DNA from 3 places in the Cupriavidus sp. 01T418 genome. Region 1 is predicted to be linked to each of the others. Evidence: riboswitches for the same ligand, from Rfam matches in the RefSeq annotation. Region 1 holds a riboswitch; each other region holds the start of a gene.

Region 1 (8,286 bases):
GTGGATTCGATGGCTCATCGTAGTGGTCGCCGTCCGCGCACGCGTTGACCAAGGTCAAGCCGTGGCCCATGACATCGGACGCCATGGCCTGCACCGGCGCGCCGCTTGTCACGCCGGCGTCACGTGGATCGGGTAGGCTGCCCCGCGCTCGCCGGCATTCCGTCCCCCGGCTCAACATGTCGCCACGGCCTTCCATGCACATTCCTCCACTGATTGCGCAGGCGCCACGGCTGCCGCGCCGCCGCCTGCTGGCTGCGCTCGGCAGCACCCTGTTGGCGCCCTCAGCCCTGCTTGCGCAGTCGCCGCCGCGGCGCCCCCTGGTGATCGGCCACCTGGTGGATCGCGGCGGGCCGCAGGCCGACCTCGCGCGCGACTACCTGGCTGGCGCCAAAGTCATGTTCGACGCTGCCAACGCGGGCGCGCGCGAGCCGCGCGTGATGCATGTGGTGCGCGAGGTCGATACGGATCCGCGCGCGGCCACCGCGCAGGCACTGGCACTGGTCGCGGGCGAACGCGCCGAACTCCTGTTCGGTCCCAGCGACGCCTTGCTGCCCGTGCTGGCCGCCTCGCCCGAACTGGCACGGCGCGGCGTGCAGATCGTGGCGCCCCTGTCGGGGCTGTCGCTCACCGCCGATCATGTCTGGTACACGCGAGCCGATTACCGCGCCGAACTGGATGCGGCGATTCGCCAGTTGCGCAGCTACGGGATCAAGCAGATGGTGTTGGCGGTGGCGCCGGATTTTGCCGCCGGCAGCCTGGCTGGCGGCACGCCGTGGCGGCGCCAGCTCGAACAGGAGCCGGGCCTGCAGGCGCTTACGCTGGATGACGGCAAGGGAGATGGCGTGGGCACAGGCGCGGTGGTGCAGCGTATTGCCGCCGCGCGCCCGTCGGCGGTGATCGTGGCGGGCGACACACTGGCCTATGGCAGCCTCGGCCGGGCGCTGGCCGCGCGGGGTTGGTACGGCTTCCTGGTGGGCTTGTCCGCGGTCAATTCACTGGCCGCGCGCGAGATCCTGGGCACGGGCTATAACGGCGGCATCGTGCTGACGCAGATCGCGCCGGGGCCGCAGGACCTGACCCTGCGCGTGGTCAAGGAACACGTGGGCCGGATGAAGCAGTTCCTGGACGAGCCCGCCTCGTCCGCCACGCTGGCCGGCTACGTCGGCGCTGCCTGGCTGGTGCGCTCGGCATTGTCAGGGCCGCGCCCGGACACACCGGCCGACCTGCGGCGCGCCCTGCAGGCCCGCGTCGACGTAGGCGATTTCGTGCTGGATTTCACCCGGGGCACGCGCGGCTCGCAATATGTGCAGCTGGCGGCCATGGGCGGCGGCACGGCGCGCTGACCGTAGCCCCGGCCACTCAGGCCCGCGGCAGTATGATCCGTACCTGCAGGCCGCCCCCCGGCCGGTTGGCCAGGCTCAGCTCGCCGCCGTGGCGCGAGACGATATCCGCGGCGATCGACAGGCCCATGCCGACCCCGCCGGTGGCGCGGTTGCGCGAGGATTCGAGCCGGTAGAAGGGCTCCAGCACGCGCGCCATCTCGTCCTGCGGGATGCCGGGGCCGTTGTCGCAAACGTCGATGACCACCCGCTCGGGGCTGTCGGCCAGCTCGATGCGCGCGCTGCCGCCGTAGCGATGGGCGTTTTCCGCCAGGTTGACCACGGCCCGGCGCAGTTCCGCCGGATAGGCCAGTAACGGCTCGGCCCTGCCGGACAGGCTGACGTCCTGGCCAATCTCCGTGGCGTCGTCCACCACTGCCTGCAACAGCGCATGCACATCCACCCGCTGGCGCGGCGCCGCGGCGCCGTCGCGCTCGCGCAGGTAATACAGCGTGGCATCGATCAGCCCGTTCATCTCGGCCAGGTCCTGGCGCAGGCGGTAGCGCACCTGGTTGTCGCTCACCCCTTCAATGCGCAGGCTCATGCGCGTGAGCGGCGTGCGCAGGTCGTGGGACACCGCGGCCAGGAAACGCGATTGCTGCGCCAGCTGGGTGCGGATGCGCTGCTGCATATGGTTGAAGGCCGTGGCTGCGTCGCGTGCCTCGGCCGGGCCGCTGTCCTCGTCCAGAGGCGGCGCGTGCACGTCCTGGGCCAGCCGGCCGGCGCTGCTGGCCAGACGCTGGACGGGCCTGGCCAGCAGGCGCGCGCCCACCCAGGATGCGGCCACGATGGCGGCAAGCTGGAACAGCAGTCCCAGGCGCGGCGGGCCGAAGCCACGGCCGCCGCGGGTCCGGTGTGGCGCAGGCGGCGGGCTGCCTGCGTTGCTTCCGGCACCGGCCTCGGCGTCAGGCGGGGGGCCTCCCCGCTGGACTTGCTGGGCCGGCGGTGGCGGCGGCGCCTCGTTGCCGGCGAAAAAGGCGAATCCGGTGTGCCCCGGACGGGGAAAAATGCTCTCGATCACCGTGACGCCAAGCAGGTGTACGGCCAGCATGATCGCCGCCATCACCAGGAACAGGCGGATGAACATCGAGTCATGGCGGGCCAGCCAGCCCGCGCGCTCAGCTTTCGACGGCGCCGGTGAAGACATAGCCCTCGCCTCGGACGGTGCGGATCAGTGCCGGGTCGCGCGGGTCGTCGCGCAGCTTCTGGCGCAGGCGCGAGACCAGCAGGTCGATGCTGCGGTCGAAGAGGTCGAGATCCCGGCCGCGCGCCTGGTTGATCAGCAGTTCGCGGTCGAGCACGCGGTTCGGGTGTTCGATAAAGGCCAGCAGCAGGCGAAATTCGGCGTTGGACAAGGGCACCACCGTATCGTCGCCGTCCATCAGTTGCCGCAGCGTGGTATTGAGCCGCCAGTTGCCAAAGCGCAGTTCATGGCCACCCACCGGCGGGGGGCGCTTCACGCCAGCGCCGCCCCGGCTGCGCCGCAGCACGGTGTGGATCCGCGCCACCAGTTCGCGCATCTCGAAGGGCTTGGTGACGTAGTCGTCGGCGCCCACTTCCAGCCCGACCACGCGATCGGCCAGCTCGGTGCGCGCGGTGAGCATGATCACCGGCAGGTCGCCCCGCTCGCGGATTTCGCGGCATAGCGCCAGGCCGTTTTCGCCGGGCAGGGAGAGATCCAGCACCACCAGGTCGTAGTCGCGCGCGGCCAGCGCGGCGCGCATGGCGGCACCGCCCTCCGCGCCGTCGGCTTCGATGCCGAAGGTGGCGAGGTATTCGGCCAGCATGGAGCGGATCTGCGGATCGTCGTCGACAATCAGCAAGTGCAAGGGCGTGACGGGAGCAAGGTCCATCGGGCTTGGTAGCAGGCTATCAGGCTATTGCGGCACTTTGCAGCGTGGTTCGCGGCAGGTTTGCGGCGATTCGAGGGTGAAGCGGGGGTGGCCGGGGGGCGGCCGCCGCCAGGGATTCACTCTACCAGCCTCGCGCGGCGGCCTGATAGGCGGGTTGTGGCCGCTTCGTATCGGGTCTGATACAAAGACAAAGCGGCCCGGCCGGCTGATCTTGTCCCGCTTGCAGCGGCAATGCATCCACTTTGCATAGCCGGGCTTTGTATGTCCGGCACCGGCTACCCTGCGGTCTTGCCAGGCGTGCCGGGCGTGCCCAGCAGCGCCTTGAGTCCGGCCAGGCGGTCCTTCGGGCTCATGGCCGGGGTCTCGTCCTTGATCCCGGGCGCCTCCTCGAGCTTCATCTCGCCGATAAACCGCGAGGGCTGGCAGGAGTAGGTGTCGCGCGCGCGCTTGCGCTTCTTGCACCAGCTGATGTGCAGGCTGCGCTGGGCACGGGTGATGCCCACATACATCAGGCGGCGCTCTTCCTCGATCTTCTCGTCGCTCATGTCCTCGTCTTCGCGGCAGTGCGGCAGGATGCCCTCTTCCACGCCGACCAGGAACACGTGCGGATACTCCAGGCCCTTGGAGGCATGCAGCGTCGACAGGCGCACCGCGTCGGGATCTTCCTCGCGGCCTTCGAGCATGCTCATCAGGGCCACCGTCTGGGTCAGCTCCAGCAGGTTCTTGCCTTCGTCGCCAAAGCCGTCGGCGGTGTCGAAGCCGGTGGCCTCGCCTTCGCCGGTGGCCTCGGGCTTGGTGCCCTTGCGCTTGAGCCAGTCGAGGAATTCCAGCGTGTTGGTCCAGCGGGACTGCGCCTGGCGTTCGTCGAAGGTGTCATACAGGTAGGCTTCGTAGTGGATGCCTTCCATCATGTCGTCGAGCACTTCGGTGGCGGGATCGGTGGCCGCGCGCCCGGCCAGGCGCACCATCGCCTCGCAGAACACCCGCAGCGGCTCCAGCTGGCGCGGCTGCAGCTTGCCTTCGATGCCGCCCATCATGGCCGCCTCGAACAGCGACACCCTGGCCTGCCCGGCGAAGGTACCCAGCACTTCCAGCGTGGTGTTGCCCACGCCGCGCTTGGGCGTGGTGATGGCGCGGATAAAGGCGGGATCGTCGTCCGGGTTGGCGATCAGGCGCAGGTAGGCGCAGATATCCTTGATCTCGGCCTTGTCGAAGAAGCTCTGGCCGCCCGACAGCACATAGGGAATGCGCTCGCGGCGCAGGATCTGCTCGAACAGGCGCGCCTGGTGGTTGCCGCGATAGAGAATGGCGTAGTCGCGGAACTGCGCGCGCCGCTCGAACTTGTGGGCCGAAAGCCGGAACACCACGGACTCCGCTTCGTGCTCCTCATCGTTCATCGGGTTGATGGCGATGGGGTCGCCCATGCCGTGCTCGCTCCACAGCTTCTTGTCGAACAGCTTGGGATTGTTGGAGATGACCGCGTTGGCCGCCTCCAGGATGCGCACGGTGGAGCGGTAGTTCTGCTCCAGCTTGACCACTTTCAGGTCGGGGAAATCGGCCTGCAGCAGCCGCAGGTTGTCCAGCGTGGCGCCGCGCCAGCCATAGATGGCCTGGTCGTCGTCGCCCACCGCGGTAAAGGCCGGCGCCCGCAGGTGCGATCCGCCGGCCAGCTGCTTGAGCAACTGGTACTGGCAGGCGTTGGTGTCCTGGTACTCGTCCACCAGGAAGTAGCGCAGCCGGTTCTGCCAGCGCATGCGCACTTCCTCGTTGCGCTCGAACAGCTCGGCGGGCAGGCGGATCAGGTCGTCGAAATCCACCGCCTGGTAGGCGTGCAGCGTGGCCACGTAGTTGCGGTAGATCAGCGCCGCCTGGTGATCGTCGGGATTGTCGGCCCGGGCAATGGCCGTCTCGGGATCGACCATGCCGTTCTTCCACAGCGAGATGGTGCTCTGCACGCTGCGGATCAGCTTCTTGTCGGTGGTGGAAAGCTGCTCCTGCACCATGCCGAAGCAATCGTCCGAATCCATGATGGAGAAGCGCGGCTTCAGGCCCACATGCTCGGCCTCGGCGCGCAGGATCTGCACGCCCAGCGAGTGGAAGGTACTCACCGTGATCTGCTTGATGGGGATGCGCTTGCCCTCGCGCGTGGTCTTGCCCTCCATCAGCTTGGCGATCCGCTCCTGCATCTCCTTGGCGGCCTTGTTGGTGAAGGTCACCGCGGCGATGTGCTTGGGCTGGAAGCCCTTGTCCTCGATCAGGTGCGCGATCTTCTGCGTGATCACCCGGGTCTTGCCCGAGCCGGCGCCGGCCAGTACCAGGCAGGGGCCGTCGAGGTAGCGAACGGCTTCGGATTGGGCTGGATTGAGTCCGTGGGTCATGCGAGGCGGGAAATGGCGGATGCGCAACGCGGCTGGCGCGATTGCTGGGCGGAGGCTGGATGTTAACACGCGACCATGGCCCCCTCAGGCATGAAGTCGGCATCGCAGGACTGGTAACACTTCGTAAGCCCGGGAGCCGCGGACCTTCTGGCCCCTCTAATTTATATGTCCGGCATGAGCGTGCGCCGTGCCGGATGCACTTCACGATAGCTGGAGAAAATCATGAACACCCTGCATTCCTTGAGCAAGGCGGTCTTGATCGGTGTCGCGGTGGCAAGCATGGCGGGCTGCGCCGATATGTCGCCAAAGCAGCGTAACACCGCGATCGGTGCCGGCGTCGGTGCGGTAGGCGGCGCAGTGCTGACCGGTGGTGACGCGCTAGGCACCCTGGGTGGTGCCGCGGTAGGCGGTGTCATCGGTAACGTAACGACCGACAACCATCGCAGGTAGTGCGCTGCAACAAGGCGGTGGCCCCTGGCGGATGCGTTGACAAAGCCGGGGCGCTCCCGTAAATTGCCCGCATCCGACCGGGAGAGCGCGCGAAGCTTGCGCCGCCGAAGGGGTATCACCCGAAAACTCTCAGGCACCATGGACTGGTCGGATCGGCATGCAACATGCACACGATGCACGCCGTACTCTGGAGAGCGGCACCCGCCATGGACTGGTGAGCGTGCCCACCGAAGGGGCGCGCAAGGCCTGGGTTCCGGTTGAAACGGGGCCGCCTTGTAATCTCTCAGGTATCGAGGACAGAGGGGTCATCCGCCGCAGCGGATCTGGCAGCGCCATGGCGCGCCGAATCCTGCGGCGGATGGCCCTTTTTTCGTTTTCGAACCGAGATTTGCCTTCCTCCGAGGATTCCATGACGCTCCAGGCCACGCCCCTCAACGCTATCCACCGCGCCCTCGGCGCCCGCATGGTCGATTTCGGCGGTTGGGACATGCCGGTCAACTACGGCTCCCAGATCGAGGAACACAAGGCGGTGCGTGGCGATGCCGGCATGTTCGACGTCTCCCACATGTGCGTGGTGGACCTTGCAGGCGCCAATGTGCGTCCCTTCCTGCGCGGCCTGCTGGCCAACAATGTCGACAAGCTGCAAACGCCGGGCAAGGCGCTCTATTCCTGCATGCTCGACGAAAAAGGCGGCGTCATCGACGACCTGATCGTCTATTTCTTCGCCGAAGACCAGTTCCGCCTGGTAGTGAACGCCGGCACCGCCAACAGCGACATCGCGTGGATCAGCGCGCGCAACGCGGCCACCAATAGCGGCGTAAAAATCACCCCGCGCCGTGGCGATAACGCCCCCGACGGCGTGGAGCCGCTGGCCATCGTCGCCGTCCAGGGCCCCAACGCCCGCACCAAGGTCTGGAGCGCCTTTCCTTCGACACAGCCCAGCGAAGCCCTGAAGCCGTTCAACGCCGTGGTCGTGCAGGACCCCGCGCTTGGCGAAGTCATGGTGGCACGCACCGGCTATACCGGCGAAGACGGTTTCGAACTGGTGGTGCCCGCCGCGAACGTGGCCGGCCTGTGGGAAAAGCTGGTTGCCACCGGCGTGGTGCCGGCCGGCCTGGGCGCGCGCGACACGCTGCGCCTGGAAGCCGGCATGAACCTGTACGGCCAGGACATGGATATCCACACCTCGCCGCTCAACGCCGGCCTGTCCTGGACCGTGGACCTGCAAAGCGAGCGCGACTTCACCGGCAAGACGGCACTGGCCGCCGCCGGACAGACCCAGCAGTTCGTCGGCCTGATCCTGCGTGACAAGGGCGGGGTGCTGCGCGCCCACCAGAAGGTGATCACCCCCGCCGGCGACGGCGAGATCACCAGCGGCACCTTCAGCCCCTCGCTGTCCCAATCCATCGCTTTTGCCCGCCTGCCGCGCGACGTGGCCATCGGCGCCGAGGTGCAGGTCGAGATCCGCGACCGCAAACTCGCCGCGACTGTGGTTAAACTGCCGTTTGTGCGCAACGGCAAGGCACTCGTGAGCTGAACGCTCGCACTGGTCACAGCGCGCCTGCCGGCGGTTACCCCATCCCCGCCCGGCTGGCGCAGAGTAAAAAATTGAATCTGGAGAATCCCATGAATTTCCCCGCTGACCTGAAATACACCGAGTCCCATGAGTGGGTGCGCGTCGAAGCCGACGGCACGCTGACCATCGGCATCACCGACCACGCGCAGGACGCGCTGGGCGACATCGTCTTCCTGGAGCTGCCGGAAGTGGGCAAGTCGGTCGGCGCCGGCGACGCGCTCGCCGTGGTGGAATCGGTCAAGGCCGCTTCCGACATCTACGCCCCGGTGGCTGGCGAGGTGATCGCCGTCAACGATGCCGCCGCCGCCGCGCCGGAAAGCGTCAATGCCGACGCCTTCGACGCCTGGCTGTTCAAGCTCAAGCCGGCCAACAGCGACGACGTGAACGGCCTGATGTCGGCCGACGCCTACAAGGCCAACGTCGGCGCCTGACGCCAGATCGTCATTCCCGCGCCAAGGGAATGACGGATAAAGCTTGCCGCGACGCGGCCGGGCCGACCACCCGCCGCACCGCTCCACGAGATTCCTGCCATGAACGCCCCTTTGCCCATGAACGCCGCCCAAGTTGCCCGGCCCACGCTGGCCGAACTGGAGGCGCGCGACGCCTTCGCCTCCCGCCATATCGGCCCCGATGCCGCCGAACAGCAGCAC
Region 2 (10,648 bases), on a different contig from region 1:
AGCGATACGCTGGAAGTCGCGTTTGGCCGCCTCGTGTCCCCGACGCGTGTAGTTGTCGATCGCGTAGTGTGCCTGTGGTTTTGGGATACCCATGCTGTCTTTTTGGTCGCTGAGGGTAATCCGGTTCTCCGGGTTTGGCACCACTTCCAGAACGCTCTTCACGTTCAATTCACGCGCAGCAGCATGGCGCAGACGTTTCGCGAAATCGGGGCCATAGACCCCGCTCTTGATCAAGCTCCGGGATGCACCGTCGACACGCGAGATGTTGGTGAAGTCCAATCGATACGGCGCATGCTCGGAACGGAATGTGCCGTCGCGCATGGTGCCGATCGAACTTGGGCTTTGCGGCCCGCGCCCCAGCCAAAGGTCTTCATCAGCGTCAAAGGTAAGCGAGGTGCTCGGATGGTCCATCAAGTGCCTGCCGACCACGTCACCCTGGTTGGCCAAGCCATTGGGGAACTTGTCGCTGCGTGACAGCAGCAGAAGTCGCGGGCTCTCGATACCATTGGCTGCGACGATGAAAGTCTTGCCGGTCACGCGATGTGATTGCTTGTTCGGATCGTAGAAATGCGCCGCGGTGATGTTTCCCTTCTCATCGTGCTCGAGCTTGTACACGTTGGCGTCGGTGACTATCTTGACGCCGGCTGCCTCGGCTGAGGCAGCCGCTACGCCGCCGTTGTATTGCGCGTCGATCGGGCAGATCGGCTGACAACTATTGTTGCCGCAGCACGCGGGCCGGCCATCATAGGTTCGGCTATTCCGGGCAGTGGTATTGCCGACGACTTGGTAAGCCGGGGTCAGGCGTTCCCGGATGCGTTTCATCGCCCACGGTTCGGCGACGGGCTCCATCGGGAACGGTTTCTTGCGTGGCGATCCAGTGTTGGGGGCGCCGGAAACACCCATGATTTCCTCGGCTTCCTGATAGTAGGGCTCGAGTTCGTCATAGCTGATGGGCCAGTCGACGCCAACCCCGTACAGGCTCTGGATTCTGAAGTCGTTCGGCACATTGCGCCACGCGTGTGCGGCCCAGTGCCAGCTTGTCCCGCCTAGTTGGCGGATGTATTCGGCCGGATACGGGTAGGGCCCTGCCTGGACGAGATAGCCGTTATCGTGGGGCTGGTAGATGGGATGGGGTGCGGATGACACCGACGGGTAGGGCGACATCCAGTCGCTGCGGCGTGGAGAGTTGCGGAAGCGGGCAACGATCTCGCCCCGGGTTACGCGCGGGCCGGCCTCCAGAATCAGCACGGATGCGCCTGCCTGGGCGAGCTTGCGTGCGGTCAGGGATCCAATGATTCCGGATCCAACAACAACAAAGTCAGCAGACAATTCGTTTGCCATTTCTCATTCCTCAGATCGGTTTTTTCGTCCAGCTTCCATACACGCCATAGCTATACGTTGGCGGCTTGAGCACATCTGAGACGATGGTGGCATTGAGTGCGTTTTCGTATGCAAGCACGTGTGCCTTTTCGCCGCTGCCGACGATGCCCATGAACCATGCAGTGGCGATCTTGCGCGACACGTCGGCCAGCGGTGATTTCTCCGCGTCCAGGACTTGCTGCAATTGAAGAGGATCGATCTTGCGTTCTTCAATCAGGGCTAGCAGTTTGCGTGCAGTTGCAGGAAACCCGCCGTCATCTGCGGTGAGCGAGTCGTAAAGGCGCTTGGCCATGGTTCTGTCCAGAGCCTGCCGGCCGGCGATGATTGCAGATAGCGCAATGAAGGCGCCGTGCTCCGCATCCGCGACCGGTTCTGCGACTGCCCAGGGAATCAGGGTCGCGGCATACGCAGTCAGCATGCCCGCCAAAATCGCCCGGCGCCGTTGATTCGGCGCGCCAATGCCTTGCTTCAATTTGTTGAGATGTTCCATTGCAATACTCTCCAGGTGATCCTGGCCCTTTATCCTCGGCTGCTGGATGCGTAGCGTCGAGCGGAAAACAATCGGGCGCCGCGCGGCAGGTGTGGTACCTACCTGGGGGTCAGAAGCTGTGAGAAAGACCAACCATACCGACAAACTGGTTGTCACCCGATGCGGGCGTGCTGTTCTGCGAATCCCCTACGCTGGCGACGGCGTCGATAATGTTGCCGGTGCCATTGATGCCGAGGGTCTTCCCGGATGCATGCTGATATGACTGCAGGACGTAGATCGTGGTCCGCTTCGACAGGTGGTATGCCTCTTTAAGCGAAATCTGGTGATAGAGGGCGGCGTCGGAAATACCGTTCGACGCGCTAGCGCGCGTGTAGCTATAGCCAGCGGCAACGTCGAATGCGGAGGTAAGTTCGTAGCGTGCAATCGCCCCGTAGGTATTAAATACAGCTGTATCGGTGAACAGAGAACTGTTGCCGGCCTTGAACTGCACGTTGGAGTAGTTCAGACCGAGCGTTGTCTTCCCGATCCTGTAGGTGCCGGCAGCAGCGATGTGCTGGACCGAGCGGGCCGAGAGGAAGCCGTTGGTTACCGGAGAAGCGCCGTAGCTGGCGCTGGCGTTCGGATCCTGGTTCGCCGTGAAGCCTGTATTGTACATACGCAGATAGCCCACGGCGATACCGAACGGTCCATTGGCGTAACGTGCGGCCGCGCTGACTGCGCTGCCTCGCTGTGTGGAGCCCGCGATCTCGCCGAAGCCATATTGAGCCGCGGCGCTGAAGCCGCCGAACGCAGGCGTGACATACTGTACGGAATTGTTCAGGCGGATCGTGGTATCAAGCCCGTCTAGGTCGCCCGGGTGCGCGCCGGTAGCGCCCGTCAGCATGCTGGTGGGGCCGTAAGGGCCAAGAAACTGATAGTAGGCGGTGTATTGACGACCCAACGTAAGAGTACCCAGGCGTGCGTCCTGCAGACCGACGAAGGCCTGCCGATTGAACATCAGCCCCGCGCTGGATTGCTTGCCAGAATCCAGGTCAAGGCCTTCCTGCAGATCAAATATCGCCGTCATGGTGGCAGTGAGTTTCTCACTACCACGCAGGCCGAAGCGCGACGAGGCCAGGTTGCCGCTCCGTGTATAGACGTTGGAGTGGCCCCCCTGGTTGTTTGCAAAGACGAGAGCATCGTCGGCGATGCCATACAGTGTCACGCTGCCGGTGGAGCTCTGGGCGAACACAGGAACTACGCCAAGAGCGAGTAGGGAAATGGCGCCGATTTTGAACAGGCTGGTTCGATTCATTCGTTCTCCATGTGCTGGTAGAAGGCACCTGGGTTCAAGGACGGGCAGGATTCCCCGCCCATTGGGTGCTGCCGGCCCGTGCATGCGGCTAACCGGCGATATCAGACTTCTCAGGCTGCCTTTCTACGTCCGCGCCGTACCGCGGCGAAGATCAGGAACACGGCGACAAGAATGCCGATAGCCATCCCTAAACGAGCCAGGCCGATCATCGTGGACGATTGGCCTCCCGTGCGCATCGAGCTAACCTGCTCCGCGGTGACCGCCGCCTTCGGATTGCCGTAGCGCTGCGTCAGATAGGTTGCGAGTGTCGCAATTTGCTTGTCGGATAGTGTCTTCGCGAAGCCCGGCATCCGGATGTCGGCCGACTCTTGCTGTCGCTGAATCCCTTCCAAAATCACCATTACCACGTTGTTTGCATTGTCCCGGCCCAGCGCCGTGTTGTGATATAGCGAGGGGAGGCCGCCGTCTGGGCTACCCTGGCCGTGGGCCTGGTGGCAGGTTGCGCAATGGGCGTCAAAGAGTTGCGGACCCGTCATGAGGCTCAGGTCCGAGGGCAGGGGCACGCCCCGGATGCTATTCAGATCGTCGGCCGGGGAGCCATAGGCGTGGGCGGGCCGGCTATCCGCTTGATTGTGAATCGCTGGCGTGTCCTTGAGATAGACTGCCATCGCCTGCAGATCTGCATCGGACATGTGACGTAGGCTGTGATCGATTGCTTCTGCCATGGGGCCAGCCGCCTGCGCCTTGCCTTCGACGCGGCCCGTTCGCAGGTAGGTGGCGATTTCCTGCGCACTCCAGCTGCCGATGCCGCTATTTTCGTCCGAGGTGATATTCGGCGCGTACCATGTGCCAACCGCGCCGCCGGCCAAGTCGCGCTTTACGTCCTCGGCCATCATGACATTGCGGGGGGAATGGCAAGTGCTGCAGTGCGCCAGCCCACGCGCCAGATAGGCGCCGCGGTTCCATTCGAGGCTTTTGGTCGGGTCGGGATTGAATGTCTTGGTATCGAGGAACATCAGGTTCCAAACTGCCATCGACATGCGGATATTGAATGGGAAGGGGAGGCTGGTTTCCGGCGGCTTCGAATCGACCGGTTTAACCCCTTTCATGAAGTACGCATACAAGGCAGCCGCGTCGTCGTCAGTCAACAAGGCGTAGGAAGTATACGGCATGGCCGGATACAGGTTTTGGCCGTCGGCTCGACGCCCCCGGCGAAGCGCATCAGTGAATTGCTGTAGCGTGTAGTTGCCTATACCGTGCGTCTTCGAAGGCGTAATGTTTGTAGATGTGATGGAGCCAATTGGTGTCGGCAAGGAGAGTCCGCCCGCGAAGGGCTCACGGCCCGGTGCTGTGTGGCACGCGACGCAATCGCCGGCAGTCGCCAGATACTGGCCGCGCTGGATCTGCTCGACATCTGCGGTAGCGGCTGCAGTCGCGAGCGTCGCGTAAGTTCCCGCGAGGACAAGCGCGGTGCGACCCAGTCGCTGCAGAAAGCGGACATGTAGTTTCATCTGATTCGAGAAGGGGGCGTTGTTCTATGGAGCTGTGCGCGCGTGCCGATCCTGCGTAGCAGCGGTAGCCTGAGTGACTGACGGATCGGATTATGCCTCGGTGTTTTCCCTGATAGCAATGGTGCGGCGTGTGGCCCGAATCAGTGGACGAAGAATAGGCACCTCGGATTCCGATCTGCGTATGTGAGCCATACTCAATGTATGAGCCTTGCGGAGATTTTTGTTAAATTGATCATATACTTCAATAGAATTAAGGAGTTAAGGTTGCTATTGACGACAATTTTTGATCATTATTTCCCGCAAGAATTCAACCGTTGACGTTGCTTGGTGGGCTGCCAGTGGGGATGATTGTTCGAAATTGCGAACAGTCTAATTCGCGGATTAGTGTTATTTTCCGGCCCAATTTGTATCCGCGTACGAGGAAATGCGCAGGTTGCTGCGCAGCAGTCGAGCAGGAGTCCCTGGCCGAAGGTCGCGAGGAAAGATTTCTTATATGTGTCTCATTTGCCTCTCGCGCGAAGGCCGGATTAGCCCCGTTTTTCTGGCGCGCAGTCTTCTCGCATGAGTGACATCTTTGAGTTATTCTGCACCGCGTATGAGCTTGGAACACATTTTCTGGTGCTCACCCGCCCTAACAGGTTAGCCAGCGACGGCGAGCATACCGTTGCAGATGAAATGTCAGAGGTGCGAGTGAAGGGCTTGCGTCGGATGGAATTTCACGACTCCAAAGGACGCCCACAGGAGGCGCTTCGGGAAATCCGGTATCGGATGCCGCTGGGCGTGATCGATGCCTGGATGTGGGCCCGGGAGTTTCGGGACGCCAACGGGCAGCGTGGTGGTATCGAGAAAAGCATCCGGTGGATCGAAGGATACGAGCGGATCGCGGAGCAAGCGGTGCTGCTACCTCAGACACGCCTGGTCTATGTGACGGATCGGGAATGCGACATCGCGGCGCTGATGGCCCGCGCAAATGGGCCAGGTCAGCCCGCTGACTGGCCGATCCGTTCCCAATAAAACCGCAACGTTGCCGAGGCAGGCAAGCTGTGGGACAACGTCGACGCCAACCAGGCACGTTAGGAAACCAGCATTACCCTACCGGGACGCGCAGGTCATAAGGCGCGCGAGGTCAAGCAGGAGTTGCGCGCACAACCTGTGAAACTACGGGGTAGGCAAGCTCGGTTACTTGTGTGGTGGCCCAAGAGATCGGTGCACCAGTGGGCGTCACACCCGTAGTGTGGCGGCTGCTGACCAAACGCGAGGCACAGGAAACGGATGACATCGTCGAATTAGTTAATTGGTATCTAGCCCGCTGGGAGATTGGGATGTTCTTCCACGTCCTGAAGACCGGATGCAAGGTCGAGGCGCTGCAGCTATCCAAGATGGAGCGTGTGGAGCGCGCCTTGGTGTTGTACATGGTGGTGGCATGGCGCATTGCCAGGCTGATGCGGTTAGGCAGAACATGCCCTGAGTTGGACACGTCGCTGTTCTTCGACGCTGACGAGATACGAGGTGCATACGTGCTCGCGAAAGAGGACCGCCCGAACACACCAGTTACGCTCAATTGGTTGTTTCGTATGGTGGCCTCTCTGGGCGGATTCATTGGGCCAAGAGTGATGGCGAACCCGGCGCAAAAACGATCCGAATTGGCATGCAGCGAACAATGGATGCCGCCTTCATGATTCAGGCACTGTGGGAAGACTCGTGAGTTCTGTATAACGAGATGCCTTCAAGCGCCGTGCAAATTAAGCAAGCGAGGGCTCCACAATCGGCTCCCGCCGCAATTGATGCTGAACCATGACCGCAAGGCCAATCCCGGCTAAAGAGCTTCTCGCCGATCATGACAATCTCGCCAGTCCCTTATGTCTACAGATCACAGAGCTTGAGCCCGCGCGATAATAAATCAGCCGTCTGCGCAGGGGAAAGCGCATGACTTGCCTTGATCCAGTGGCGGGAGTGCGCGCGCAGGCGAGCATAGCCGTTCAGCGCATAGGTCTTTCCGTCTGGCGCGGTGTATGTCACGATTTTTTCCGTCATACCGTGTCTGTGAATTTCTTCACATTGCAGGTCACCTTCAGCTTGCCCATGGGCAACACGAGCGGCGAGGAGCAGGATCGACCCGATCAATATCTTGTTTTGCCGCACAGTAGAGCCCTGGAATTGAGTCGCTTGAACCGTTTGATAATCATCAGTTTGCCTTGGGTCGTCCCAGGACGTCTAGGACGGCGAGGCTCATCGCGCCCACGCCCGTCTTGATTGACGGCTCCGGAACCGGTGCAAAAAAGGGCGAATGGTTGGCCGGCAGCGGCGCGCCGCCAGGCTTGCGCGAGTTGAGGTAGCGCTGCATATCATAGACGCCGATGAAAAAGAACATCGATGGCACGCCGGCGTTGACGAATTCAGAGAAATCTTCGCTGGCCGTTGCCGGAGGCATACGCATCACGTTCTTTCCATAGGCGCTGCGCAGTATCGCTTCGGTACGCGTGACCAGCTGCGCATCGTTGTTGATTGCCTGGCCGCCCTGTTCGAGACGTACTTCTGGCTCGGGAGCCCCCGACATTTCCGCTACCGCTTTGGCGGTGCGCCGCACCCCTGCAAGCAGTTGCTCGCGCACTTCAGGCTTGTACGAACGGATCGTACCGCGTACGACGACGTCATCGGGAATGATATTGCCCACCGTGCCGCCTTGGACAGCGCCAACCGTGACTACGCCGAACTCCTGCGGATCCTTCTCTCGACTGACCACGGACTGCAGATCCACAACAAATCGGGATGCCATCACGATTGGATCGATGGTCTTATCCGGTGCGGAGCCGTGGCCACCGCGACCATGGAACTGGACCTCCAGTGCGTCCGAATTGGAGGTGACTGCGCCAGCGTTAAAGCCGATGAACCCTGCGGCGACAGGGGCAGTATGCAGTGCAAAGGCATAGTCAGGTTTGCCGAAGCGGGTGAAGAGACCATCCTTAAGCATGGCTTCTGCGCCAGAGGTAAGTTCCTCCGCCGGCTGCGCAACGAACATCAGCGTGCCACGCCAACGATCCTTCATGGTCACCAGCGTGCGCGCGGTGCCTACCCAGGCGGCCATGTGCAAGTCATGCCCGCAGCTATGCGCTACTGGCGTCATTTTTCCGTTCCAGTTCGTAGTAGCCTTGCTAGCATAGGGCAGACCGCTCTTTTCCTCCATCGGCAAGGCATCAAGCTCGGTGCGGACCAGCACCTTGGGACCGCTGCCATTGCGGTAGATCGCCACCAGCCCAGTCTTGCCGATGCCTTCGCTTACCTCAAAGCCCATTGCCCGCATCTCGCGAGCGAGCGTGGACGCCGTGCGGGTTTCCTGGAATCCCAGTTCAGGATGAGCGTGCAGGTCCTTGTACAGAGCCTCGAGCGATGGGTAGCTCGTGTCCAGTTGTGCGTCGATGGCGCTCTTGAGCGCGCCGACGTCGAAATCGGGCGGGACCTGAGCGTGGCCGACGACAGCGCAGCAGGCGAGCAGGGCGGCACAGGCCAGCCGTCCAGTGCTAGAGAGATATTTCATTATAAGGATTTCCTATTTCTTGGATCGGGACCGTGAGAGAGCCGTTGCGGCAGGAGGTTTGATGCGTGAATTACGCCATCGTCGCAGACCGTGCGATCATCTATTTTGCCGCTGGATTGAGCTCGCGTGGAGGTGTAGCGCAAAGAGTGACTGCAAGAACCGACAAGTCAACATGTCGCGACGGCGGCAGTCCGTCGCTGCTGTGCCGAAAGCCTATTTCGATTGCTGCCGGTAGAAAAAAATCGGCAGATTCCAGCCGCGCCAGATCGCTAGCAGGCGCAGCGTCAGGCCACCGGCAAAGCTGATTGCGGTATTCAGGTCATTGCCGACGCCAAGCGTGCGCAAGCCCAGGAAGAGGGCACAGATGGCAAGCGAGACGCTCGCGTAAAGCTCGCGTCGGAATACCATCGGCACCTGGTTGCACAACACGTCGCGCTGGATGCCGCCGCAGACACCGGTGATCACGCCTGACATGATGACGACAGCGGTCGGGTAGTTCATCTTCAGCGCGACGTTGCACCCAATCAGCGAGAACGCGATCAGTCCCATGGCGTCGAGGACGAGAAAGACTCGCCGCAGCTGCGACATACAAGGTGCGATCAGGGTGGTCAGCAGACCGGCCGAAATCACCAGATAAATGTATTCCGGATGCTGGGTCCAGGCGATGGGAAAGTGAACCGAGGATCAGGTCACGGATGGTGCCGCCGCCCAGCGCTGCGACGAAGGCAACGACGGCAACGCCGAAGATGTCCATATTGCGGTGCCCGGCTGCGATGGCGCCTGTCATCGCCTCGGCGGTAATCGCGATCAGATAGATGCTAGTCAGCACGTCGCTTGCTCCTGCATGCCAGGAAGCAGAACGGCGGCGGAGTGTGCAAGTGGATACATCGGGAGTGACTCCGGCTAGAGGCAGGCCGCGCCATATGGCGGACCCTGAAGCGCCTCTCCCCCTGTCCTTTTACCTGAGAGTTTGGGCTCCACAAGGAGCCTGCCCCTTCGGTGGGCCGGGATGCGCAATGTTATGCGCCTCCGGCCTCTCTCCAGTCGGCGAAATGTTTCCGCGGTTCGGTGTGCCTGAGCGATTATGGGAGCTTGCGCCTTCGGCGGAGGCGGATGCCGCCTCTCTCTCCCGCAGAATGCGCAGATTATCAGTGAGTGGACGCCTGCCTGTCAAACGTCAGCGTACTTGGGGAAGCGATGGTTGGGATAGGTGTATTCGTACTTATCTATCGGGCGAGTTTTGGCGGTAGGTACATGCAGTGCGGTTTGCCGCAGGCCCGGTCGCTTGGAAGCGACCATCGACGGGGAACATTGCAACCTATTGATGAATATAAAGTTTCAGAGTCCCGTCAGTGCGAACTGTGCCACAGGACGTCAAAGCAGTCCTCTGCTTCCGAGGCAACCATGGCGACCACATTGTCGAGGTGCTCAGTACAACGCTCTGGTCGATTTGCGTGGCATTGTTCCTCCGCATGAACAGTCTTTTCCGGGGCCATCATTTTTCCCGCGGACGGCGCGACCTAGACTTTGTGCATGGCGAAATGATGGCGCCTGGAGCCTCGCTTGAAAAATTGTCGCTAGCAGCCTTGTGGCGATGCGCCTGCCTGAGCAGAACTTAAGGACGAAGCGACGCATCGTTCCGTAGTTCACGGCCAGACCGCGCTGGAACCCGATATCATGCAGGCTGATCTGAAACGGCAAATTCCAGCGTACGGACAGCCTGATGAACTCCGCAGGAAGCTGGTGGCCGTGATTTGATCCATCCCTAATGTCAGCCTCAGATAGCAAAGTGTCTGACAGGCGCTCACAAGGTTACGATGGATACGCTAAAAAATATGCGCGCCTTTGTACGCGTCGTGGAGGCCCGCAGCTTTACAGGTGCTGCGGCACACCTCAATTTGACTACAGCCTTTGTGTCGCGAGCCGTCTCCGATCTAGAGACCCATCTGCAAACGCGACTGCTCAATCGCACCACGCGCCGCATCGCTCTGACCGAAGCCGGTGAGCGCTACCTGCAACGTTGTCAGCAGATTCTTGCCGACGTCGAACGGGCGGAACTGGAAGCGAGCGATGCCTATGCCCGTCCGTCCGGCAAGCTGAGAGTGCACGCGATGACCAGCTTCGGCCAGCAATGCATCGTGCCGGCAATCGGCCGTTACCAGCAGGCCTTTCCGCTGGTCAGCGTCGAGCTGACGCTATCCCAGCGGACGCCGGATCTCCTGGACGACGGCTGCGATGTCTCGCTTGTGCTCGCGCCGGATCTACCGGATTCAGGCTTGGTTTCACAGCGCCTTGGCAGCGTTGTCAGCATTGTGTGCGCGTCGCCCGGCTATCTCGGGCACGGTGGCGCGCCGCAACAACCATCGGATCTTCGCGAACACGCCTGCCTGCACATGGTGACACCAATCTACCCGCCTGACGAATGGACCCTCAGCGGA
Region 3 (10,648 bases), on a different contig from region 1:
CGGGACCGCAGCCACATTCCGCCTTGGGCGCGGCGGCGACTTCCTTGCCTGGTATCGGTGCGTTCATTGCATGTGCTGCCCGCCATTGATGGCAATATTTGCGCCGGTGACGAAGGCTGCGTCCTCGGAACACAGGAAGGTGATGAGCGCGGCAACCTCGTCCGGGCGTCCCAACCTGCCGACCGGAATCTGCGGCAGGATCTTGGTCTGGAGGATGTCGGCGGGGATGTCGGTGACCATGTGCGTGGCGAGGTAGCCGGGCGACACGGTGTTCACGGTGACGCCCTTGGTGGCCAGCTCCAGCGCCAGCGCCTTGCTGAAGCCATGGATGCCGGCCTTGGCGGCAGCGTAGTTGGCCTGCCCAAACGCACCCTTGGAGCCGTTGACCGAGGAAATGTTGATAATGCGCCCCCAGCCGCGGCTGACCATGCCTTCGCACAACGGCTTGGTCATGTTGAAGATGGAGTCCAGGTCCGTCCTGAGCACCGTGTCCCAGTCGGCCTTGGTCATCCGCCTGAACGTCACGTCGTGCGTGATGCCGGCATTGTTGACCAGGATATCGACCTGACCCAGCGCGGCCAGCACCTGCGCGGCGCATTGCTGGCACGCTTCGAAATCGGCCACGTCCACCGCGAACGCCTGGAATTCCCGTCCGTCGGCCCGCTGCCGATCAAGCCAGGCCGCTACATGGTCATTGCCGATCGAGTGGGTGACGGCCACTCGATGGCCGGCGCCGTGCAGGCGAATCGCAATGGCCTCGCCCAGGCCGCCCATGCCGCCGGTCACCAGCGCAGTCCGCTTAGCTGGCATGGATGGCCTTCCTGCGCGCAGTGGCTGCCGTGCTGTTGGCGGCACCGTTGCCTGCCGGCATTGATGCCGCGGCCTGGCTGAACTTCTCGAACATATCCTGCATTGGCGCTGTCAGCGACGCGGCATTGCCGGCCTGCTGCATGCTCGCGGCCTGGCAGCGCTGCCAGGATTCGCCGGTTTCGCGCATCTGCTCGACCATGGCGTTCTGGTTGTGGATGGCGAGGCTCATCCAGGCTTGCATCATCTCGGTGCAATGCTCGGCCGCGTTGCGCAGAAACGTGGCCGGCAGCGTGGCCAGCGCGGCGAAGTCGCCGGCGTTCGCGAGTTGCGCGCTGACTTCATGCGAGGTCTTGATGTCCTTGCGTATCGCATCGAGCTGGATTTCAAGAAAGCGCTGTCGGCTCTCCTGCACCAGGGTCAGTGCTCGCAGACCCGCCTCGCAGTTGGCGCTGAAGAATGCAAGTGGAACGTTGGTCTGGTCTGTCATGGTTTCTCTCCGTGATGGTGGGGCATACCGTATCCGCTGCTGCAAGGCCGGTAGGTGTGGCTTCACCGGTCGTCGCGCGATACGGCGGCTGCGCCAACCCAATATAGCCGGCTGGCTGGCGGTGGCTTTGATCTACGGCAACTCTGACGTGCAAATAACGTGGAGCGCACGCCGCGCCGCAAGAGAATCCCGGAAGCGGTCGCGGCTAAGTGATCCCGATTTCAATGGCTATGCCGCGGCCACCGTGACTCGCAATAGACCCCGTCGTCTTCCATCTCATGGACGGGCAGGCGGAACAGGTAATTGACCGTGGTACTTCCGGTCGTGAGCCGGCGCGCCTGGCTGTTGCCGCGAAATGAAAACGTTTTCATTCAAGGCGAAAAAAATCGGGTAGCAAGCCTTTTTGCTGCTGCGGCGAGGCTGAACCTTTACAGGGCGAATTCTGCGGATACTGCTGACAACAAGAGGCACTGGCCTTCATGCTCGCCAAGCCGTGCAAGGGGCCGCACTGCACACTGTCCGATGTCCACGACGCTACCGCCTGCGTGATTCCCGCGCTGGAGCTATCAGCAAGAAAGCCGCCTCCACGCATGCACGCGCAGGCGGCGCATAGCGGCGGCGCGCAATGCCGCCGCGAGCTTCAAGCTTTCATGCCAGGAAATCAGCGCTGGCCTTGCTGGCCACCCTTCCGGCCTTGCTGCCCTTGCCTGTCGTGCTGGCCGCCTTGCTGGCCGCCCCTCTGGTCCTGGCTGCCGGACTGTTGGCCTTGCTGGCCAGATTGCTGCTGTTGCCTGCCTTGATCCTGCTGGCCTTGTCCGGGTTGCTGTTGCTGTCCCATTGTGCTCTCCATGGCGCGGCGGAATGCCGCGTTCATTGAAGGGTGCAAGCGGCGTGCCACGCATCGGGCCCCATGGAACCTCTCGAGCACCCGGGATGGCGCGCCTTTCCATGGCGCGATGGACAGGGGGCTGCGCCATCCCTGGCTGTTCCTTCCCTCTCGCCACCGGCCGCTCGGGCGCCGCGATGTTCGCGCGCCCGCACATGCCTTGCGCGATGGATCGGCGGCAAGCCAGCGCTTTTTACAAACGCAGCGGTTTTTTTACAGGCGGCGTGAGCCGGCGAATCCGGGGAGTGCCCTAGCGGACCGCTGCGTTGGCCGGGCCGGGCGACGATGCGATCGCGCGTGGCCCTTTGTGCGCGGGCAGCTTCCCGCTGAAGGCGAAGTCCACCTCGGGCACATAGCCGCTGATGATGTCGGCGATGGCGCGGCCCGAGCCACAGCCGTGCGTCCATCCCAGCGTGCCGTGGCCGGTGTTGAGGTAGAGGCCCTCGATCCCGCTGGCACCGATATACGGCACGTTGCCCGGCGTGGCGGGGCGCAGCCCGGTCCAGAAGCGCGCCAGTTCGGGCCGGCTCATGCCCGGGAACACGTCCAGCGTGCGCTTGACGATGGCATCGCAGCGCACCGGGTTGAGGTCCATCGCATAGCCGTTAAGCTCGGCGGTGCCCGCCACGCGCAGGCGGTCGCCAAAGCGCGAGAACACGAGCTTGTACTCGTCGTCGGTCAGGCTCACGCTGGGCGCGCGCGCGGCGTCGAGCACCGGCAGCGTCACCGAGTAGCCCTTGGCCGGATAGATATCGAGCTTCACCCCCAGCGGGCGCGCCAGCATTGGGCTGAAGCTGCCCAGCGCCAGCACGTAGGCATCGGCGCTTTCGATCTGGTAGCCGCCGGTTTCATCGGCGATTTCCACGCCGCGCATGCGGCCTCCTTCGGCATGCAGGCGTTGCACCCGCACGCCATAGCGAAAGCGCACCCCGAGTGCCTCGCACTTGGCGGCCAGTTCGGTGGTGAAGCGGTGCACATCGCCGGACTCGTCCTCGCTGGTGTAGGTGGCGCCAGCCAGGCGCGGCGCGATATTGGCCAGCGCCGGTTCCAGCCGCACGACTTCGTCGGGGCCGATCACGCGCCGCTCGCAGCCCAGTTCGCGCATGATGCGCGCCGGCTCGATGGCGGCGTCGAACTCCTTCCGGCTGGTGTAGAAATGCAGGATGCCGCGCGTCAGGTGGTCGTATTCGATACCGGTCTCGGCGCGCAGCGCCTGCAGGCTGGCCCGGCTGTAAGTGCCCAGGTTGAGCAACTGGATCATATTGTGGGTGGAGCGCCTGGCCGTGCACTCGCGCAGGAACTTCAGGCCCCAGGACCACTGCGCCGGATCGGCGCGCAGGCGGAACAGCAGGGGGGCGTCCTCCCGGCCCAGCCAGCGCAGCATCTTGAGCGGCGCGGCCGGGTTGGCCCACGGCTCGGCATGGCTGACGGAGATCTGGCCGCCGTTGCCAAAACTGGTTTCCCGGGCTGCGCCCGCATTGCGCTCCAGCACCACCACCTCATGCCCGGCCCTGGCCAGGTACCACGCAGAAGCGACGCCGATCACGCCGGCTCCCATTACGATGACTTTCATTCTTCAGGCTCCGGATAGCAAAAAGGGGCAGACCGGCCATCCGGCCTGTCTGCCCCCACTGTCCTTTTGCCTGAGAGATTCGCCGCACCCACCACGGGTGCCGGCTTGCCCCTTCGGCGGCCGCATGCCGCGCCACATTAGGTGGTCCGGCCCGGCGCTCTCCAGTTGTATCGTTTTCCAGTCTTTTGCACCTGAGCGTTTCAGGGGTACGCCTTCGGTAGAGGGGGTAATCCGGTGGTAGCCAGACCGCCTCATTCTCCTGGAAGCCGCACCATAGCACGCGTGGCGGGGAGACTGCAAGGGCAGTACAGGTGCCCGGCAGGCGCGCCGCCAGCCCGCTGCGGGGCCGCACGCTGTAGCAGGGTTCTGTAGCAGTCTGGTCAGCCAATACTGTCCTGGACAAAACCCCGACGCCATTCGACGGCAGTCGGGGCTTCTTTCTTGTGCAGGATTCAAGTGCAGCCATCGCTTGCGGAGCCACCGTTACCGTTGGATGTGGCGACGCGCGACTGCAGGGGCGAGGGCCGACGCGGCGACGCACCTTGCCATAGAGTTCGATGGACTTTCAATCAGAACTGCAAACAAAGAAGCGGTGAGAGCCAATCGCTGGACTATCTTTGCGATTGGGGACCTCCCCGTCACTCCCGGCCGATGGGGTTCTTGCTCGCACCTGCATTGTGCCTGCCCCACCAGCATTGCCGGCCTGCATACTAGCGTCCCCGGTTGAGACAAAGCCGGATAAAAGGTAGCAAATTGCAGAGTTCGTGGATGCGGAGAAAAAGGAGACCAGGCTGGATGTGGAAGAGACACCGAGGGCCCGTGGGAGGAAGCGGTACCAGCGAGAGTGTGATTCCAGAGAAGTCCGCCAATGTATTGCAAGTATTGGGCGTGCTTCGGCTCCGGCTGGTGGATGTTCGACGGCGCACCGCGAAAGGTGGGGGGCGGCAAAACGGACAAGTAGGCTCAGAAGGCGAACACGGGCTTTGTTAAAACCGGGAGAAAGCACATGAGCGCAAGCACAATAATTGAAGAGCCAGCGCCAGCAATCCATCTCGTGACCAAAGCGTATTCACATTTCCTGGTTGTCGGTATTGCACTTCTCCCAGCTTACCTTATTGCATACCTATTCTTCTTTCAGGACGCCACCCTGAAATTCGAGAATCACCCGTTCCACGAAGTCGCAATCGTTGCGGCAACACTTGAGGGCCTCTTCATCACGTACGTGACGTGGCGTTGTTACCTGTCTTCAGGCGAACCGCTGCTACGCTGGCTGACGTTGGGTTTTCTCGGATTCGTGCTGATTTACTCGTTACACGGCGCGTTCACTGGGTTAGCTCACCACAATATCTGGCTGTTCCTGCTCTACGGGCCAGCTTCACGCCTCGTCATGTCCATACTGCTATTCGTCGGACTGCTCTCGTTCGAGCGAAAGCCGGACACAGTCGAAATGCGCACGAAGCCAGTCGGCTGGTGGGGCTGGATTGCCGCATTCATTCTCGTCGATTTAGTGGTTGCTGCTGTGGCCAATTCCACCATCGCAGGCCATGTCGCTGTGCGCCTGTCAATGGAAGGAGGAGCACTGTTGTTCTCCACGCTGAACGTAGCAGCGATGCTTGTTCGCCGCATTCGCTCACCTCTCATGCTGATTTTTGGCATCTCGGTGACTGCGTTCGCCCTTTCCTCGGTCGCATTTATTCTTGGTCGCCCATGGAATCATATGTGGTGGCTAGCCCACGCGATTTTCGCTGGTGGCTTCTTTCTGCTGAGCTATGGGGTCGTCAAGGCGTTTCACACAACGCATTCGTTTGCGACCATCTACAGTCAGGAGGAATTGATGGCTCGATTGACCGCTGCAATGGCGCGTGCGGAGAGTGCGCTTCAGGAACTCCAACGAACCAACCAAAAGTTGGAGCATCTTGCCGCGACCGACCCACTCACCGGAGCGGCAAACCGCCGCGCGTTCATCGAGCGTGTCGAAGCCGAAATTGCGCGTGCCAAGCGAGAGGGGGCACCGTTTTCTCTCCTCGCGCTCGACCTGGATAATTTCAAGCAGATAAACGACTACTATGGACATCAGGTCGGCGACAAAGTACTGCAGGGGTTCGTGCAGCAATGCCTCGATGCAATCCAGCCCTATGACGGCGTAGCCCGTGTGGGCGGAGAGGAATTCATGGTGTTGCTACCTCAAGCTGCCCTGGGGTTCGCTTATTCGATCGGTGAGCGCATTAGGTCAGCCATAGAATGCGCCGTGTTCGAAAGCGCGATTGGGCGCAAGGTCGGGGTCACGCTCACTGTCAGCATCGGTGTTTCCCAGTTCGGGCGCGACGGTAGCACAATCGACGCGATTCTGCGCGCCGCTGACGAGCGTCTCTATCGCGCGAAGGCTGGAGGCCGTAACCGCGTAGTCGCAATGTAACGCGGCTTTCAGGTCAGGGCTTGATAGGGCGAGCAGCGCCGGCCGCACTTGATGACAGATTTGTAATCCTGGCGTCAGGTTCCTGTTGGCCTGGTTCTCTAGACTTGCTTACGAGGCTGGATAAGCCGTCTGTTAAGCAAACAGGAGAATCAAAGTGAGAACCTTAAAGAGATTAGTACTCGCCGCCGCCACCTTCGCTGCGCTTGGTTCTGTCGCTGGTGTGGCAAGTGCAGATGTTACCTCGCCACGTGACCCGTTCACCGCCGGTGGACATTCGATGGGGACTCGCGACCCATTCACCGACGGCGGCCATTCCATGGGGGCTCGCGACCCTTACACGGATGGTGGCCGGAGCCGCGTAAGTCAAGCCGACGCACGTTTCCTCTCGGCGCGCGCTGGGAAGTTTGACCCGTTCACGGATGGTGCGCGCTCGACCGACAGCCCCCGCGACCCGTTCACCGACGGCGGCAACCATGCACCCGAAAATGCGGAACCACCCGTTTCATGAGCAGGGGAGTACGGAGCTTGGGACTCGGCGGGCCACCAAATCGAATTCGTTTTAAGGTTTAAGATTCCAAGCGGGCTATCCAGCCGGACTGACCCGTCACCGATGCATGCCGCTTTGAGCCCACCAACTCGGCGCCTGGCCAGGCCCCATCGCGCACTAGCCGTTTGACCAGGGTCACCAGTTCCGCCGAAACGAAGCTGGCGGCCGGGGATATTCGCCGCGTAGCCGCATGTGCCAGCACGATTCGCCGGGAGAGGTTGGGGGAGGTAATTGGCGCCGCCGCCAATTTGCCTTTTTCCAGTTCTTCGGATACCGCCGAGCTGGGTAGAACTGTGTACCCAAAGCCCTTTGCAACCAGAGATTTTTGGACAGCCAGGGAATTGGTCTCGACCGCGACAGTGAGTTTGATTCCTGCGACAGCGCACGCATGCTCGACCATTGTGCGAAGACCGTGTGGCGCGTTTGGTAGCACAAGCGGAAGGTGTCGAAGGCTCTCGATGGTGTGCGTATCGCTTTGCGGAAGAGTGCCAGGAAGGCCGACCAGATAAAGCTGTTCGTCGAGCAGCGCCTCTACCTGCAGGCCAGCCGAAGCTTTTATGTCGTACAGCAGTGCTATCTCAACGTCGCCTGCAGCGAGCCACTGGAGGAGGTTGCCTGCGTAGCCCACGTTGAGCCGGACGACCAGGTGGGGATGCCTGCATTTCACGGTGGCGACAAGCTCGGCCGCCAGCAACTCGCACGTACTCGGCAGCAAGCCGATGACGGCAGTGCCAGAAATGGTGCCTTTTGCTGGTTGAATCTCAGCCTTCGCCCGGTCAAGTTCGCGCAATGCGCGTCGGCCGTACTCAACCAGTGTGCGCCCTGCGTCTGTCAGGACCATCCCATGCCGCTCGCGCTCAAAAAGCTCTACACCGAATTCCTGCTCAAGCAGCCTTACATGCCGGGAAATGGCAGGTTGAACAATGCGAAGGAGTTCGGCGGCCTTGGTGCAACTCCCAGTCTCCGCGATGGCCAGCAGCGCACGCAGTTGCTTGATATCCATATGCCTCCTAAGGCACTTTCCGGCCATCCAGGTTATTGATTGGAGGAATCAATTTATTGTATTTCATAATGCTTCCCAGTCAATTCCATGATGGCGGATGTCATTCCCCACCGAGACTACCTCCCATGACCAATCCAAATTCTGAGCCCCTTGCCTGGCAAGAGGAGTTGCGGCGCAACATATACAGGCGGGGCCAATGTCAACGATTCTGCCGCAGAATCGTTTATGAAGGCGGGGCACTGTGCCTTATATTCTGAGGAGGGGTATCGTGATGAAAAGATTCTGTGCGCTCGCCGCTGCAGCGCTTTTTTCGGTAGGTTTTGCTTACGCGCAAACAGCTGCACCGGCGGCCGCCGCCAAGCCTGCAGCGCCCGCCGCTGCTGCAGCTCCGGCTGCTTCCTCGAATTGCGAAGCGAAGGCGGTTGACAAAAATGGCAAACCGCTAGCAGGAGCCGCCAAGGCCTCCTCTATCAAGAAGTGCGAAAGTGGCAACAATGGCAACGCGTCAGCCACCTGTGAAGCCAAGGCAGTTGGGAAGAACGGTAAGCCACTTGCCGGCGCTGCAAAGACGTCGTTTATGAAAAAATGCGAAGCTGACGCCGGAAAATAATCTCCCATCCGCGTAAAAAGGCCGGCAACACGCCGGCTTTTTTCTATTCTCCAACACCGTGCTCGATGGCGGTCATGCTAGCGAGTTAAATTGCGGGTACGCTGCCGACGGCCGGTTCAGTGTTCCTCCGGTCGTCTTCTCGTGGTCACAAGATTCGCCGCATGGCTAACGCTGGCCGAAGCGGAGCGCCAGGGTCGGCAACACCAGCAGGTTCAGCACGGTCGAGGTGAATAGGCCGCCAAGAATGACAATCGCCATCGGTCCCTCCACCTCGTTACCTGGCTCACCAGACTGAAGCGCCAGTGGCAACAGGCCCAGCCCGGTAACGAGCGCTGTCATCAGAATGGGCGCCAGCCGCTCAGTCGCTCCCAGGGTTGCCGTCTCCAGGTTCCAGGCGTGGCCTTCGACTTGGACCAAGTGCTGGTAGTGGGAGATGAGCATGATGGAGTTGCGCAACGTGATACCGAACAGGGTCACAAAGCCGACCATCGACCCTAGTGACAGCAGTCCGCCCGTGGCAAATACCGTAAGTGCGCCGCCCACCAGCGCGAACGGCAGATTTGCCATGACGAGGACCAGGCCGCGCCAGCTGCGCAGTGCCAGATAGACGAGCAGGCCGATGCCGGCGGCCGCGAAGGCGAAATAGACCAATAAGTCTCGCTGTGCTTGCGTCTGGGCCTGAGCCTCGCCCGACAGGGCGAAGTAATAGCCCTTCGGAAACTTCACGTCAGCGGCGATGCGACGTTGGGCCTGACTGACAAACTGACCGAGCGAAGGACCGTTGAGATGCGCGGTCACGGTCTGCAACCGCTGGCCGCCATCGTGCCAAGCGAGCCACCCGATTGGTTACGCCAGACCTGTCGCTGACCCTGCCGGGCGAACTATCCGATGGTCTGCGCTCGCCAGTGACTGCGATGACGTTGCAGCTCGAGACCGCGATGGCTGTGGAGGGCACCAGCGATGCGGTCCTGGCTCGTCTCGCGCCTCTGGGGAAGAGCATCTCACGCATGCGCTCCCTGGTGGAACAATTGTTGATGTTGGCCGAGCGAGAGGCAGGCCCGCCAACGCTCAGTCACGACATCGACGCGAAGGTTGTGGTCATCGACGTTCTTGGGGAGATATTTCCGTTCGCGGATTCCAAGGATATTGACCTTGGTCTGGATGTGGGTGAGCCCCTGACGATTCAAGGGAGTCAAGAGGACTTTCGCGCGCTGGTTCGCAATGCCATCGACAATGCCGTCCTGTACACCCCGCCTGGCGGCAAGGTTGATGTACGACTGTATCGAGAGGGCAACGCTGCCGTGTTTGAAGTGGAGGACTCCGGGCCGGGCATCCCCCACGAGGAGCTTCCCCGCGTGTTTGACGCGTTCTATCGGGTTGTCGGGTCGGGGCAGCCGGGGAGTGGGCTTGGGCTGGCCATTGTGCGGAGCGCTGCGGCGCGACTTGGAGGCAAGGTCAGTTTGCATACCATCACGACGAGGGACAAGACGGGGCTTCGTCTTGTCTACGTTCAAGAAGCAGTGGACGCATCGAGAGGCTCTCCGCCTGCACGTTCAAACTTACCGGACTGGGGAAAATGAAGGTCCTCTTTGCCGCGCTTTGAAACGAATTAGTACTGCGCTTGTCGCTACGCAAGGTACCGTGCCTCCAGGGCAGAAGTGACATGACACCCAAGGGCCCGCTTACGATTTCGTTCGCCCCGCGTCTGCGTCGCGTGAGGGTGCTCGTTCGACAGGCTCGTCGTCCGCTTCGCAGGAATCGACAAGCGCGAGTTATGCAAGCTCGAGTTGCCCTGAATTTTCTTCTCGGCGTGCAATGACCTCAACGGGGGGACGGACTCGTGGCACCAGCCCAAAGTGTAAGTCCGCTGTACACTTGAGCGTTGGGTTGACCGGCGTAGACGTAGGAGGGCCATGACCACGCCAAAGTTTTCGATAGGGCCACTGGAGCGAAGAATCGCAGCTGGCCAGGACTCCGCTGTGCTCAGAATCACGCTTGCAACGGCCTACCACCAACAAGGAGACTTGGCTGCTGCCGTTTCCCATCTGGTCAAAGCTACCGAGTTAGACCCGTACTACTCGAGCGCTTGGCGGGCGCTCGGTGTTCTGTACGTGGAGCTCGGCGAGGACGCGAGGGCGCGTCTCGCATTTCAGAAAGGTATCGAAGTCGCAAGAGACCACGGCGACAAACAAGTTGAGAAGGAAATGACCGTCCGTCTCCGACGTTTGGACCGGCAATCAGGCGCTGCTGGCGGTGAATCAGGAGAGGGCAAGACGTAGTCGTGCGCAGGGACAGTCTGCCGGGGCGCGGGGAAAC

What was found. Region 1 has a riboswitch for glycine ahead of gcvT (glycine cleavage system aminomethyltransferase GcvT). Riboswitches for the same ligand answer to the same signal wherever they lie in the genome.
Region 2: another riboswitch for glycine. It lies ahead of AC1DQ3_RS32185 (trimeric intracellular cation channel family protein); the one in region 1 lies ahead of gcvT (glycine cleavage system aminomethyltransferase GcvT).
Region 3: another riboswitch for glycine. It lies ahead of AC1DQ3_RS22645 (D-amino acid dehydrogenase); the one in region 1 lies ahead of gcvT (glycine cleavage system aminomethyltransferase GcvT).

What each region holds. Positions count from the first base shown of each region.
Region 1 is NZ_JBFTQG010000020.1:72,378-80,663, reverse strand. Features, by position in the region: gene AC1DQ3_RS20035 (ABC transporter substrate-binding protein) at 195-1,343, shown strand; gene AC1DQ3_RS20030 (ATP-binding protein) at 1,360-2,526, opposite strand; gene AC1DQ3_RS20025 (response regulator) at 2,498-3,232, opposite strand; gene AC1DQ3_RS20020 (UvrD-helicase domain-containing protein) at 3,508-5,610, opposite strand; gene AC1DQ3_RS20015 (glycine zipper 2TM domain-containing protein) at 5,833-6,060, shown strand; glycine riboswitch at 6,129-6,216, shown strand; glycine riboswitch at 6,238-6,370, shown strand; gene gcvT (glycine cleavage system aminomethyltransferase GcvT) at 6,470-7,597, shown strand; gene gcvH (glycine cleavage system protein GcvH) at 7,687-8,067, shown strand; gene gcvP (aminomethyl-transferring glycine dehydrogenase) at 8,167-8,286, shown strand, end outside.
Region 2 is NZ_JBFTQG010000056.1:4,405-15,052, reverse strand. Features, by position in the region: gene AC1DQ3_RS32225 (GMC family oxidoreductase) at 1-1,341, opposite strand, end outside; gene AC1DQ3_RS32220 (sugar dehydrogenase complex small subunit) at 1,352-1,870, opposite strand; gene AC1DQ3_RS32215 (porin) at 1,980-3,164, opposite strand; gene AC1DQ3_RS32210 (c-type cytochrome) at 3,275-4,675, opposite strand; gene AC1DQ3_RS32205 (hypothetical protein) at 5,237-5,689, shown strand; gene AC1DQ3_RS32200 (IS4 family transposase) at 5,866-6,354, shown strand; gene AC1DQ3_RS32195 (hypothetical protein) at 6,539-6,817, opposite strand; gene AC1DQ3_RS32190 (amidohydrolase) at 6,861-8,210, opposite strand; partial or broken gene AC1DQ3_RS32185 (trimeric intracellular cation channel family protein) at 8,424-8,997, opposite strand; glycine riboswitch at 9,262-9,352, opposite strand; gene AC1DQ3_RS32180 (LysR family transcriptional regulator) at 10,028-10,648, shown strand, end outside.
Region 3 is NZ_JBFTQG010000026.1:2,141-12,788, forward strand. Features, by position in the region: partial or broken gene AC1DQ3_RS22625 (PHA/PHB synthase family protein) at 1-67, opposite strand, end outside; gene phbB (acetoacetyl-CoA reductase) at 64-810, opposite strand; gene AC1DQ3_RS22635 (phasin family protein) at 800-1,297, opposite strand; gene AC1DQ3_RS22640 (hypothetical protein) at 1,971-2,174, shown strand; gene AC1DQ3_RS22645 (D-amino acid dehydrogenase) at 2,434-3,756, opposite strand; glycine riboswitch at 3,805-3,931, opposite strand; gene AC1DQ3_RS22650 (GGDEF domain-containing protein) at 4,763-6,172, shown strand; gene AC1DQ3_RS22655 (LysR family transcriptional regulator) at 6,739-7,722, opposite strand; gene AC1DQ3_RS22660 (hypothetical protein) at 7,994-8,332, shown strand; partial or broken gene AC1DQ3_RS22665 (efflux RND transporter permease subunit) at 8,498-9,157, opposite strand; gene AC1DQ3_RS22670 (sensor histidine kinase) at 9,175-9,912, shown strand; gene AC1DQ3_RS22675 (tetratricopeptide repeat protein) at 10,246-10,611, shown strand.